Regions from separate parts of the Mesorhizobium sp. M0058 genome, predicted to be linked through region 1. Evidence: riboswitches for the same ligand, from Rfam matches in the RefSeq annotation. Region 1 holds a riboswitch; the other holds the start of a gene.
What was found. A riboswitch is a leader RNA that binds a small molecule or an ion and turns the genes downstream of it on or off. The one in region 1 is predicted to bind thiamine pyrophosphate.
Positions count from the first base shown of each region.

Region 1 (3,391 bases):
GCGCGGTCCAGCGGTGGCGCTGCCACATGCCTTCCAGCCAGCGCTGCATACCCGCGCGGGTCAGTGCATCCAGCGCGCCAAAGGGCTCGTCGAGCAGCAGCATGTCGCGCTGCTGCACCACGGTGCGCAAAAGGGCGGCGCGCTGGCGCATGCCGCCGGAAAGCTCGGCCGGCCAGGCGCGCTCGAAACCGGCAAGGCCGAACTCAGCGAACAATGGCGCAACGGACGCGCGCGCCTCGCGGCGCTTCATGCCCTGCACCTCCAGCCCCAGCGTCACATTGTCGATGACGCGTCGCCACGGCATCAGCGCGTCGCGCTGCGGCATGAAGGCGAAGGGGCTGCCCTGCAATGGTGCGCCGTCGAAGCGCATGTCGCCCTCGCCTTTCAGCGCGCCGGTCAGCAACTGGAACAGCGTCGACTTGCCGGCGCCGGAAGGGCCGAGGATGGAGACGAACTCGCCGGCCGCGACATGAAGCGAAATGCCGGCGAGCACCTCAAGCGCGCCGAAGTTCTTCCTGATGTCCCGGAGTTCGAGCCGCGTCATTGACGGTTCTCTTCTGCAGCTTCAACCTTGCCGTCGCGGCTTTCGCTCCCTGCATTCTCCCAAGGCATGGCGAAGCGCTGGACGAGCACCGCAATGGCGAACAAGACAAGCGTGAGCGCGGCGCTGACGGCGACCGCGGCGAGCACCAGATCGGGCCGAAAGTTGTTCTTGGCATTGAGCATGTAGATGCCCAGCCCCTTCGCCGCCCCCGCATATTCGGCGAAGATCGCGCCGACGACGGCGTAGGTGATGGAGATGCGCAGCCCGGCGAAGAAATAGGGCAGCGCCGAAGGCAGGCGCGCCAGCCAGAAGATGCGCCAGCGCCCTGCCCCCATGGTGGCGAGCATCTGCGAAATCGCCTTGCTGGTCGCGGCAAAACCCTCGACCAGCGCCACCATCATCGGGAAGAAGGTAACGAGCGCCACAAGCAAGATTTTTGGCATCAGCCCGAAGCCGAACCACAGCACGATGAGCGGCGCAATCGCGACCAGCGGCAAGGTCTGGCTGACGATCAGCAGCGGAAACAGCGCGCGGCGCAGCGGGGCCAAGAAATCGACCAGCGCCGAAAGCACGAAGGCAGCGACCAACGAGCAGGCGAAGCCGGCTGATGTGGCGCGGATGGTGGGCAGCGTGTTGTCGGCAAGGGCAGCGCGATGCTCCCAGGCCTGCTGCAGCACGCGCGACGGCGCCGGCAGCATGGTGGGCGCAGCGCCACCATAGCGGGCGTAGAGCTCCCACGCCGCGAGGAGCAGGGCGGAGGCGCAGGCGGCGGGGATGGTCTTGGCGATGGCTGCGGCTAATCTCCCCCCTCGAGGGGGGAGATTAGCCGAAGGCGACAGAGGGGGTCGTCTCGCATAGAGCGCCCACGCCTTGCCGATGCGAAAAGGACGTCGGCGCTCCACGCGCTGGGACCCCCTCTGGCCTGCCGGCCATCTCCTGCTCGAGGGGGGAGATTCGTGGGCATCGCGGTCTTCGCCAATCGCCAATGGCTCCCCTCCTCTTTGTGCTGAGGGGTCAGAGGCATCTCCTCCACGCAATGGGTCAGATAAACCAGCCACGGCAATATCCTCAAGGAACGACGCTTGAGCCGCGGCTCAGACGGCGCTCGGGCTGTTCGCCGAGATCGTGATGTCGAGGGTGACGTGGCCGGCCCCGGGGCCGAAGCGGCAGAAGGCCTCGTTGAGCGTGGCAAACACCGCACCGGCATCGCCACGCAATTTGGTGCAGAAGTTCTTTGAGCGCTCAAAGACGCCGGACTGTTTCAGGAAATCGATGCAGCCGTAGATCTCGTCCATATGGTCGCCCGTGCCCATAACGTAGAGCGAGAACTGCGCCGCCACCGGCTGGCCGGTCGACGGCGTGGCCTGGACAGCGCGGATCGCGGCGATCTTGCGCTCGTCCAGCGGAATGGCGGGGCCGCCGGTCTCGTCGGAGCGGCAGATCGGATCGTCGGGCTCGCCCGGACAGCCGCGCGAGACCGCCGCCGAAAGCACACAGTGCTTGCCGCTTTTGGCCGCCGCGACGAACAGGTCGCGCATGGCGGGAAACAGCACCTCGGGCGGCCCGACCATAAGGGTCGAGATGTCATCGGTTTCGATCCGCAGCCGGTCGCGCCAGGGATCGAGCGCGCCGAGCGCGCCGAGGATGACGCCGACGAAATCGTCGGTCATGGGATAAAGGGAAATCTGTGCGCCTGAAAACATCGCCCGCCTCGCTCCGCTGGTATTATCCAGATCAGCTTTAGGGTCCGAAGGCTTGCCGCCCTCATCTCAGCCCCGACGATACGGAGCACCCCTGTGGATGGGCGGGTTAAAGCACCGTTCGCGGCATTGGGGAAGCCGTTTGTTGAGGCACTGCGGGAAAGTGTTTTGGGCCAGACGTGCCGGGCGCCCGGGCGTTAACAGACGACTCGTCAGTTCGTTGCGTTATCGTCCCAACCGTACGAAATTGGCTTGACGCTCGTTCGTACATAAAGTACGATCTCTCTTTTCGCAGAGAGGAATGTCCTTGAGCACAGCGAACCATGTTGCTTTCGCCGATCTCTCTCGTCCTTTGCTGTCACCCCCGTCGTTGCCGCCGCCTTTATTGCCGCCGCCTTTGTTGCCCTTGTCATTCGATCAGTGCCAACGCCTCGCCGGGGCCTGGCGAATGGCCAGCCAGGACATCGCCGACGACATCCGCTTCATCCGCCAATATTTGAAAGTCGTTGCCGAGAAGGACGAGAGGCTGTCGACCGGCACCCTTGTTCACAGCCGCGCCTATGTCGAGGCCTGCGCCGGCTGGCTGCCACAGACTGTAACGCGCTATCTGCGCCACCTGCGCCAGATCACCGAATGCGAACTGGCCATGACAGCTGCCGGGATTCGCTTTGCGCTGTCGAGTTATGCCTGGGAGGCATGAGGGGCGGCTGTCGCCAAACACAAGGAATTGCGCTGCCCGTCGCAGGCGCAATTCGTCAGGTTGAGAGGCTCGGGCGCGCCTGAACGGCGGGCGCCAAGGATGGCCCGGCCAGCGAATTCCGGCCTTGCTTTATTTCGACTGGCCTTATTTCTGGCCTTATTTCGATTTGGCTTTGCCGGACTTTGCGGCGGCAGGCTTCGCGGCCTTTGGCTTGGCGGCTGCCTTGGCGGGCTTGGCGTCAGCTTTCTTCGCCGCCTTTTTGGGCTTGGCGACCGCGCCATCGACTTCAGCCGTGGCCTGCTCCCAGTGTTCCTGATGCGCGCCTTCAGGCCGGCCGGCCTTTTCCCAGATCTCGTGCGCGCGCTGGCGAATGCGGTCCTGTTTGTCGTCCGTCACTTAAGCCTCCGTGGTTGGGTCCGGTCGGTTGGTCCAGATTCCACGAAAACA
Region 1 covers NZ_JAMYUQ010000017.1:118,416-121,806, forward strand. Annotated here, with positions in the region: gene NKJ75_RS26650 (ABC transporter ATP-binding protein) at 1-544, opposite strand, end outside; gene NKJ75_RS26655 (ABC transporter permease) at 541-1,383, opposite strand; gene NKJ75_RS26660 (YkoF family thiamine/hydroxymethylpyrimidine-binding protein) at 1,639-2,247, opposite strand; TPP riboswitch at 2,238-2,350, opposite strand; gene NKJ75_RS26665 (hypothetical protein) at 2,693-2,944, shown strand; gene NKJ75_RS26670 (DUF2934 domain-containing protein) at 3,101-3,340, opposite strand.

Region 2 (3,391 bases), on a different contig from region 1:
TCGCCCCCATGCCGAGCTGGCTCGCCAGCCGCCATTGATCGGCCGGCACCGTTCCCAGCGCTTCGAGGAACAGCCGGGTGGCCAGCGGCAGGTTGAAGAAGACGTGGGCGACGAGGATGCCCGACAGCCCATAGATGTCGGGCCAGCTCTGGCCACCGATCGCGGCGAAATAACCGGCGCGGCCATAGAGCGCCAGTATTCCCAGCGCTCCGACAATTGCCGGCAAGGCAAGGGGCACAGTGAATAGCTGCAGGATGAAGCCGCGTCCGAAGAAGCGCGGATGCCGCGACAGCGCCCGGGCGACGAAGAGCGCCGGTACGGCGGAAAGCAGAGTCGAGAGCGCAGCCTGCCAGAGCGTGAAGCGGACAACGCGCAGGAGATAGAGGTCAAAGGCGGACGCGGCGCCGGAAAGGTCGTGCGCGCCTTCGCGGATAAGGCCGGCGAAGGCGCCACCGATCAGCAGCGCGATTGCCGCAAGCGCGACAATGCCGGCCGTGATGCGGGGGTCAGAGCGTTGCACTCTTTACCGGGCGTCGCGTTCCTTCGCGCCCCCCTCTGTCCTGCCGGACATCTCCCCCACGAGGGGGGAGATTGGCGGTTTTAGCGCTCCGCTCATTCCTGCAGCTTCGGAGATTGGCGAAAGTCAACGTAAAGGCCAATCTCCCCCCTCGTGGGGGAGATGTCCGGCAGGACAGAGGGGGGCGCCGTAGAGCACTCATCTTTTGACTATACAGCCAAATCTACTTGCTCATCACCGCCAGCCATTCATCCACCCAGGCCTTGCGATTTGCCGCGACCTCTTCCGGGCTGAACAGCAAGGTCTTCGCCGGCTTGACCAGCCTATCAAAAGCCGGATTGAGCGGCTTGTCGGTTTTCCCGGCCGGGAACATCCAGTTGGTCTCCGGAATGACATCCTGGAATTTCGGCCCGGTCATGAAGGCCAGGAACTTCGCCGCCAGCGGATTCTTCGCGCCCGTGGTGGTGATGCCGGCGACCTCGATCTGCAGATACTCGCCTTCCTCGAACGAGGCCGCCTGGTAGCGCCCGGTGTTCTCCGCCACCATGTGGTAGGCCGGCGACGTCGTATAGGAAAGCACCATCGGCGCCTCGCCCTTGGTGAACAGGCCGTAGGCCTCGCTCCAGCCCGGCGTCACCGTCAGCACTTTGCCCTTGAGTTTCGCCCAGGCTTCCGGCGCCTTGTCGCCATAGACCGACTTAACCCACAGCAGCAGGCCAAGGCCCGGCGTCGACGTCCTCGGATCCTGGATGACGATCTTGTCGGCGGCATCGCCCTCGACCAATTCCTTCAGGCTCTTCGGTGGGTTCTTCAGCTTCTCGGTGTCGTAGACGACGGCGAAATAGCCATAATCGTAGGGCACGAAAGTGTCGTCGCTCCAGCCGCCCGGCACGTTGTTTTCAGCCACCGCGCCATGTGGGACAAACAGGCCGGAAGCCTTGGCTTCCGCGGTGAGGTTGGTGTCGAGGCCAAGCACGATATCGGCTTTGGTCGACGCACCTTCGAGCTTGACGCGATTGAGCAGCGCGACGCCGTCGGCCACCGAGACGAAGTCGACGCTGCAGCCACACTCGGCCTCGAATTCCTTCTTCACCTGGGGGCCTGGACCCCAGTCGGCAGTGAAACTCTCATAGGTATAGATCGTGAGTTTTTCCTGCGCGCACGCAGGGCTTGCCAGTAGCGAAACAGCAAGCCCAAGCGCTGGGACAAGACGGGACAAAAAAATGCGCATCGGCGCCTCCTTCATTCGTGTTGAAAGGAATTGAGGCGTCGGGCTGTCCGAAGCGTCTAATCCCTCCGCCGGTACAAACCGGATCAGGTTCAGCGGGTTGGCGAGACTGCCTCTCAGCCGGTCCGCGAAGATCGCGTCCGGCACCCCGTTAGAGCGTTTCGACACATAGGCCCGGCCAAGGTGCCACGCAAGTGGAAGTTTGCCCGAGCGTGATCCCGGAAAGTGGAATCCGTTTCCGGAAAAAGATCATGCTCCAACAAAGAGTGACGGTGCCGCTCGGCCTTCCGTTTCGTCGGCGGGGCTGGTAAGGGCCAGCGGATATGAGCACATTCACCATCCTGCTTGGCGGCGATCTCGTCCGCACGCCGCGGCTCGACCGCCAGGTCGCGGGCACGCGCGTCATCGCCGCCGACGCCGGCATCGATCATGCCCGCCTGCTCGGCGTGATGCCGGAGCTGTGGGTCGGCGATTTCGATTCCGTGCCGGCGGACCTGCCTGCCGATCTCGCCGCCGTGCCGCGGGAGGTGTTTCCTCCCGAAAAGGACAAGACCGATGGCGAACTGGCGATCGCGGCGGCATTGGAACGCGGCGCCACCAGCCTGGTGCTGGCCGGCGCTTTCGGCGGCAAGCGCGCCGACCACGCCTTCCTCCATCTGGCGCTCAGCCTGCGGCTGGCCGAGGCCGGCACAAAATTGCTGTTGACCAGCGGAGCGCAGGAAGGCGCCCCTCTGCTGCCTGGCAAGGCCGGCTTCGACTATGCCGACGGAACGCTGTTTTCGGTGCTCGGCTTTTCCGATCTTTCGGGCCTCACCGTGTCCGGCGCGAAGTGGCCGCTCGACCATGTCGAGGTCGTGTTCGGCTCGTCGCTGACCATCTCGAACGAGGTCAAGTCCAACACGACCGGGGGCGGCCTCGAAATCGCGCTCGGCCATGGCCGCGCGCTGCTGCTCGCCCACCCCTACCCCTTGCCTGAAAGCTGACATGGCCCCGCCCCTTCTCAACCTCGACGGCATAAGACTGACCTTTGGCGGCACGCCGCTGCTCGATGGCGCCGAACTGACGGCGTCCGCCGGTGACAAGATCGCGCTCGTCGGCCGCAACGGCTCCGGCAAGTCGACGCTCCTGAAGATTGCTGCTGGTCTGATCGAGCCGCAAGACGGCGAGGTCTTCCGCCAGCCTTCGGCAACGGTGCGCTATCTCCCGCAAATGCCCGACATGGACGGCTTTGCCAATGTGCGCGCCTATGTCGAGGCCGGGCTTGGGCCTGCCGACGATCCCTACCGCGCCACATATCTGATGGAGCATCTCGGCCTCGCCGGCACGGAGAACCCCAACGATCTCTCCGGCGGCGAGGCGCGCCGCGCAGCACTTGCCCGCGTCATGGCGCCCGAACCCGATATTCTGCTGCTTGATGAGCCGACGAACCATCTCGATTTGTCGGTCATCGAATGGCTGGAAGAAGAGCTTGTCCGGACGTCTTCGGCGCTGATCGTCATCTCGCACGACCGTCGCTTCCTCGAACGCGTCTCGCGCGCCACTGTCTGGCTCGACCGTGGCCAGACCCGCCGCCTCGACAAGGGCTTTGGCCATTTCGAGGAATGGCGCGACCTTGTGCTGGAAGAGGAAGAGCGCGAACAGCACAA
Region 2 covers NZ_JAMYUQ010000008.1:126,780-130,170, forward strand. Annotated here, with positions in the region: gene thiP (thiamine/thiamine pyrophosphate ABC transporter permease) at 1-520, opposite strand, end outside; gene thiB (thiamine ABC transporter substrate binding subunit) at 741-1,748, opposite strand; TPP riboswitch at 1,792-1,906, opposite strand; gene NKJ75_RS15500 (thiamine diphosphokinase) at 2,069-2,728, shown strand; gene NKJ75_RS15505 (ABC-F family ATP-binding cassette domain-containing protein) at 2,730-3,391, shown strand, end outside.
Region 2: linked by a shared signal. The riboswitch ahead of thiB (thiamine ABC transporter substrate binding subunit) and the one ahead of NKJ75_RS26660 (YkoF family thiamine/hydroxymethylpyrimidine-binding protein) in region 1 are both predicted to bind thiamine pyrophosphate.